DNA from 2 places in the Cupriavidus sp. FW306-1B-F12B genome. Region 1 is predicted to be linked to the other one. Evidence: predicted binding sites of a transcription regulator. Region 1 holds the regulator's gene; the other holds the start of a gene.
What was found. Region 1 encodes FliA, which starts transcription of late flagellar genes. Its sites were predicted from a motif close to CTAAAGTTTNNNNNNNNNNNGCCGNTA; they were not measured.
Positions count from the first base shown of each region.

Region 2: AC3WLE_RS08290 (FliC/FljB family flagellin) is a predicted target of FliA. The motif match lies at 1,838-1,864, and genes of this name have one in related genera.

Region 1 covers NZ_JBYSXC010000005.1:112,341-115,720, forward strand. The annotation lists gene flhF (flagellar biosynthesis GTPase FlhF) at 1-710, shown strand, start outside; gene AC3WLE_RS10570 (MinD/ParA family ATP-binding protein) at 722-1,516, shown strand; gene AC3WLE_RS10575 (RNA polymerase sigma factor FliA) at 1,614-2,330, shown strand; gene AC3WLE_RS10580 (flagellar protein FlhE) at 2,330-2,767, shown strand; gene AC3WLE_RS10585 (flagellar protein FlgN) at 2,836-3,297, opposite strand; gene flgM (flagellar biosynthesis anti-sigma factor FlgM) at 3,303-3,380, opposite strand, start outside.
Region 2 covers NZ_JBYSXC010000004.1:11,960-15,339, reverse strand. The annotation lists gene AC3WLE_RS08300 (oxygenase MpaB family protein) at 1-697, shown strand, start outside; gene AC3WLE_RS08295 (RNA chaperone Hfq) at 1,445-1,771, shown strand; gene AC3WLE_RS08290 (FliC/FljB family flagellin) at 1,962-3,068, shown strand; gene AC3WLE_RS08285 (flagellar protein FlaG) at 3,342-3,380, shown strand, end outside.

The DNA of each region.
Region 1 (3,380 bases):
ATGCCGTGCCGACCGCCGCCACGCTGGCACGCTGGCAGCAGGCCGGCGAGCGCTGGGTGGCCGGCGCGCGCAAGACCGCGCGCGTGGTCAGCGCCGGCGCCGCCTGGAAGCTCGATGCGCTGGCCGACACGCTGACCTTCCACGCCGTGGGCGAGGACACCGTGCGCGAGCGTGAAGCCGTGCGCTGGCTGGCCAGCGCCGAAGTGCGCGTGCCGGACAGCCCGGCGCGTGGCAAGGGCACGCCCGAAGGCGGCATCGATGCCTGCCTGGTGGTGGCACGCCTGGCCGACCGCGCCACCGGCGAACTGCTGGATACCCGCTACCTGCTGTGCGATCCGGCGCTGGCGCAGGACGCCGCACAGGTAGCGCGCTGGGCCCTGTGGACCGACGCAGCCGATGCGCGCCTGCGCACGCTGCGCCACGCCATCGACCACTTCGCCCAGGACGCCGAAAACGGCCACGCCGCCGGCGCCGCGCTGGCCGCGTTGCAGCTGGGCCTGTCCGTGCTGCGCCTGGAACACGCGCCGACCGCGGCCGCGCCCGCCTTCCTCGCGCGCCTGGCTGGCCGCACCGTGCGCCAGGGCGTGCCGGTGCCGGGCACGGTGCTCAATGAAGGCATGGGCCGCATGCTGGCATTGCTCGACGTGCTGGAAAACTATCCGGGCCGCGGCAGCGCCGTGTCCGCTGAAACGATGGAGGTGCTGCAGTGAGCGCCCTCGCCATGGACCAGGCCGAGAGCCTGCGCCGGATGCTGGCGCCGCGCACGACGCGCCGCATCGCCGTGGTCGCCAGCGAACGCGGTGCCGGCGCCACCACCGTGGCGCTGGGCTTGTCGCACGCGCTGGCCATGCAGGGCGAACGCGTGCTGCTGGTCGACGAAGACGCCGCCGCGGCGCGCGCCACGCGGCTGTCCGGCGCCAGGCCCGCCGGCACCCTGGCCGATGTCAGCGCAGGCCGACTGCCGCTGGACGCTGCGGCAGGCACCGGTCCCGGTGGCGTGCTGTCGGTGCTGCAGGCTGGCCGGCCTGTGCCGGGCAGCGCCTTGCCGGCTGCTGCTGCGAGCGGTTTCCGCAGCGTGCTGGTGGATGCCTGCGTCGATGCCGACGGCGCGCTGTCGGCGCTAGCGGGCAGCGCACACAATGTGCTGATCGTGATGCGGCCTGAGCTGGCGTCGATCACCGCCGCCTATGCCTGCATCAAGCGCCTGCACCACTTGTATGCCTGGCGCCAGTTCCACCTGATCGTCAACATGGCGGCGAGCGAGGCTACGGTGCAGGCGATCCTGCGCAACCTGGCGCGCACGGCCAGCCAGTACCTGGGCGTCGAGGCGCTGTGCGCGGGCTGGCTGCCGTCGGACCCGCTGGTGGCGCGCGGCGTGCAACTGGGGCGCTGCGTGGTCGAGGCGTTTCCGGCGGCGCCGGCCACCACCGCGCTGCGCCGCACCGCCGGCAGCATCGGCGCCTGGCCGCTGCGCGCGGACACGTCCGCCCCCGCGCCCGCAGCCGCAATGGCCTGAGCCTGCCAGCCATGCCATCCAACCGAACCAGACCCTGAGCCAGCCCCCGCCGCACGTTGCGGCGGTCCAGCAATCCAGCATTCACGAGAATTGCACCATGTACACGATCCAGGGAAAGCTCGAACAGGCCGATGTGGTCAAGGCGCATGCACAGCTGGTGCGCCGCATCGCCCTGCAACTGGCCGCCAGGCTGCCTGCCAGCGTGCAGATCGACGACCTGATCCAGGCCGGCATGATCGGCCTGCTGGATGCCGCCAAGCGTTATGAAGACACCCACGGCGCGCGCTTCGAAACCTATGCCAGCCAGCGTATCCGCGGCGCCATGCTTGACGAGGTGCGCGCCAACGACTGGCAGTCGCGCAGCCTGCGCCAGTTCACCCGGCGCATCGAGCGCACGCAGCGCGGGCTGGAGCAGAAGCTCGGGCGCGCACCGGTCGACTCCGAAGTGGCCGAGGCCATGGAGATGGCGCTGGACGAATACCAGTTGCTGCTCAATGAGGTCTATGGCTGCCAGCTGCTGCACTACGAGGATTTCGAGCGCTCCGGCGAAGAAGACTTCCTGGACCGGCACCTTGGCGGCAGCGATGACGGCAACCCGCTGACCGTGCTGATGGAAAGCGGCATGCGCGAGGCGCTGATCCGCGCCATCGACCGGCTGCCGGAGCGCGAGAAGCTGGTGCTGTCGCTGTGCTATGACCAGGAACTGAACCTGCGCGAGATCGGCGCGGTGCTCGATGTGACCGAGTCGCGCGTGTGCCAGATCCGCGGCCAGGCGATCACGCGGCTGCGCAACCAGTTGCGCGGCTTGCTGTGATGCAGGCGCTGGGCCGCGCCGCGCGCGGCGCTTGCTGGCTGCTGGCTGCCGTATCGGCCTGCGCCTGGGCCGCCATTGAGGGCGGCACCCGCCATGCCTGGACCGGATCGGTCAACGGGCCGGCACTCCACTGCCGCGGACAGCGCGCGGTGTCGCCGCCGATCCTGCCCACCGGCGTCTTGCCGCAGTCAGAAGGGGTCATCACCTCGGTGCGCTGGCGCTACAGCTTCGCCAAGACCCCACCGCTGGAACTGCAAGCCTATCTCTGCAATGCCCAGCGCTGCGTGCTGCTGCCGCAGGCGGAAGGGAAGACCGATGCGTTCTTCGGGGATGATGCCACCAAGGGCTTTGTATTTGCGTTCCGGGTGCCGGGGCAGGGGAGCCTGGTGCCGGTGCTTCAGGGGCGGAGTAATGAGGTGGTGGTGGGGTTTCGGTAGGAGTGAATGTTCCGTTCTTTCGTCACTTCTGAATAAGTGACGAAAGAACGGAACATCTGGCGATCCCCTCAACCCGCCGCCAGGCTCACCCCACCCACCCCAGCCGCCGCCTTCCCATCCTTCCCATACAACCCCGCATCCCCGCCACTATGCTGGCGCAGCGCCTGGATGGCTTCACGGGTGAAATCGAGGTGGGCGTCCACAACCGCCCCGTTGAGCGCATTGGCGTCACGCGCGGTGCGGGCCGCAAAGATCAGCCCGCGCCAGGCATCGGCCACCGCCGGGTCGACCTGGCGGCCGAGCAGCTGGCCTTCGGGGCCGGCGCGCAGGCCCAGCGCGCCCATCTGGGCTTCGCGGGCCTTGAGCTGGCGGGACAGGGCCTGGCCCAGTTCAACCTTGCGCGTCAGCAGTCCGCTCAGGGACTGGAAGTCGCCCCGCTTGAGGGCGTCGCGCTCTTCGGCGAGGAGTTGGCCGAAGGCCTGGATGCCTTCGGTTTCGCGCTGCAGGGACTGGATCAGGCTCTGGTTCATTTGGGCTATCGCGGTTCGGCCTGGCCAAGCTCGCGCAGGGTCGCGAGCAGGCCGTCGGCAATCTTGCCCGGGTCGATCTTGAT
Region 2 (3,380 bases), on a different contig from region 1:
GCTGCATCCGCTGGCGCTGGCCGGGGTCTGGGACCACTCCAGCTTTCGCACCGACATGCAGGGGCGCCTGGGGCGCACCGCGCAGTTCATCGCCGGCACCACCTACGGCAGCCGTGCCGATGCCATGGCGCTGATCGGGCGCGTACGGCGCATCCATGCCGGCGTGGTCGGCGTGGCCCCGGACGGGCGGCACTATGCCGCCTCCGACCCGGCGTTGCTGACGTGGGTGCACGTGGCCGAGGTCTCGAGCTTCCTGGCTGGCTATCTGCGCTATGTCGGACCACTGAGCGGCACCGAGCAGGATCGCTACTACGACGAGGTTGCGCGCATCGCCCAGATGCTGGGCGCGGCCGACGTGCCGCGCTCGCGCGCCGAAGTCACGGCCTACCTGGAGGCCATGCGGCCTGCGCTGCTGGCCAGCGAACGCACCAGCGAAGTAGTGCGGCTGGTGCGGAAGATGCCGGTGGCCAACCCGCTGCTGCAGCCGGCGGTGCGGATCATGGCCGACGCGGGCATCGCACTGCTGCCGCCGTGGGCACGGCAACAGCTCGATCTGGACGGCCCTTCGATACGGCGCCCGGCAGCACTCGCGGGCATGCATGTGCTGGCACCGGCGCTGCGCTGGGTGCTGGGCGCCGGCCTGGCAGCGCGCGCACGGCGGCGCGTGGCCCGCGGCACCGCCACGACGACCGGCTGAGGCTCGCGCCGGCTATCGGCTTTCAGCCGAACTTCTTGAACGGAAATGAGAATTGGCGGCAAAAACCCTCGCATTTCGGAGGATTGCGCGACGCGAAAGTGGCATTAAATCTGCCTGGGCATTCCGAACGGCCGGTCGGTTTTACTAACCGCACCAGCCACAGCGCCACAGAGCGCGATTCAAACGACGCAGGCAAAAAAAGAAGCCTACGCGCGGGGTGCTCGTAGGCTTTCCAGGACTGCTCGAGCCGAAAAGCTCTTGCCAAGAATATAAACGCGCTTACATGAGGTGTAAATCCCGTTTCTATCAGGGGATTCCCTTATGACGGTATGAGATTATTGGCGCACTTTTGATGATTTTAGCCCTGACGCTACATCAGGGCATTTTTCGTATGGGCTGGCAATTTCCTCGCGAGCGCAGTCCACATCGAGCCTGCGTGGCTCGCCGCTCTGGCCGCAGTATGCGGCACACAATCGGCTACAATATCACAGCCTCAAGAGCAACAACTTTTATAGAGCAACACCTCTATTCCAGGAACGGCGTGCGGTTCGTCAACGCTTGAAAAAACTTTGTTACTCTCGGCGCTGAAGTACTCCCCTTCTCTTCTGGCAGCGCCAACCGCCGGCACCTGCGCCGTTACCGAGAGCGGATGTTTCTCGTGCCGCCCTGGCCGTGGCGCACACCAAGCCGCCGGCCAATGGACTGTTATCAGCCGCCAGAACCCTTGCGGGCTCTTCCGGAGTCGTTGTGAAGAAGAAGGAAACCCGGCCCAAGTCACGCAGCCGGAAACAACTGCAGCACCAGCAATTTGCGGCATACAGCACCAGCCAGGCCCCGGTGATCGTCCACCTGTCCACCGGCGCCCGGCTGCAGGGTCTCATCCTGGCGTCAGACGACTATGTGGTGCTGCTTGGCCGGCAGCCGGACGACATCCGGCCCACGGTGGTCTACAAGCGGGCCATCTGCCTGGTCACGCTGGCCAATGCGCCGGACGCGCCGGCGGTGGCGCCGGATTTGGCTCCAGAGCCGGACTTCCTGCCGATCTACATCCCCCGCACCCACAAGCGCCGCTAGGTCAACGCCCGCCTCACGCGCCTTCCCGCCCCACCGGCACCCCGCGAAACTATCGCGGAGATCACTCTAAACCTTTGCCTTGCCCGGTCGATAACCCAAGCAACGGAGGCACTCTACGCCCTGCAAAGCAGGCCGCCAACGTTACGGCACTAGCCGGAATGCCCAAAACTTTGCATATAGGAGTCGTATCATGGCGCAAGTCATTAACACCAATTCGTTGTCTCTGATGACTCAGAACAACATGAACACGTCGCAATCGTCGCTGAACACGGCGATCCAGCGTCTGTCGTCGGGCCTGCGCATCAACAGCGCCAAGGACGACGCCGCCGGCCAGGCGATTGCGAACCGTTTCTCCGCGAACATCAAGGGCCTGACGCAAGCCCAGCGCAATGCCAACGACGGTATCTCGCTGGCGCAGACCACTGAAGGCGCGCTGACCGAAGTCAACAACAACCTGCAGCGCATCCGTGAGCTGAGCGTGCAGGCTGCCAACGGTTCGAACTCGGCTTCGGACCTGAAGTCGATCCAGGATGAAATCGGCCAGCGACTGCAGGAAATCGACCGTGTGTCGACGCAGACGGACTTCAACGGCGTGAAGGTCCTGTCGAGTGCTGCCAGTCCCTTGAAAGTTCAGGTTGGCGCGAAAGACGGGGAAACCATCACCATTAACCTGAGCGAAATCAGCTCCAAGACCCTCGGTCTGAGCAGCTTTAGTGTTAGTGGCGTATCGCAGGCCCTGACGTCGCTCACCGACACTTCGGTCGCTGGAAAAACCACCGTCACGAACTTGACCACGACCTCCGTCGATGGGATTGCAGGCGCAGGCAAGTTCACCGTGCATGGCGTCGGCACTGCAGCCGCCAACGGCACGTACACCGACTACATCATCCGCCTGGACAACGGTAAGCAGTATCAAGGTGCGGTGAATGCAGGCACCGGCGCTGTGACTTTCGCCAATGCTGCGATCGTCGACGCGGCCACGCTTGCCGCTGCTGCCGAATATACCCCTGCGGGTGCGGCAACCAGCTCGCCGCTGGCCGCTTTGGACAAAGCACTGGCGCAAGTGGACACGCTCCGCAGCTCGCTGGGTGCCGTTCAGAACCGATTTGACTCCGTCATCGCGAACCTGGGCACCACCGTCAACAATCTGTCGTCCTCGCGCTCCCGCATCCAGGATGCAGACTACGCGACGGAAGTGTCGAACATGACCCGCGCCCAGATCCTGCAACAGGCTGGCACCTCGGTCCTGGCGCAAGCCAACCAGACCACGCAGAACGTGCTGTCGCTGCTGCGTTAATCGCATCCGCGAGCAGGCATACAAGGCTGGGCCGCAAGGCCCGGCCTTTTTGCCGGAACACGCTGGAACGTTTCGCAGGCAGACCGCTGCCTGCCAAGCGCTTCAGCCTGAGGACAAACCACGCCGACGGAGCAGACCATGGCGCCACCACCAACCGTGAACCCAACCGCAGCGCGCTTGCCGTCTGAAGTGCTGCCCAACAGCACTGCGGCCCGCGCAGCGGCCGCCTTTCGCATACTGGAGGGAAACGCCGTCGCCCCGTCGTCGCAAACCGTGGATACGTCCGCCGCCATCGGCGAACTGGTCGAGGCG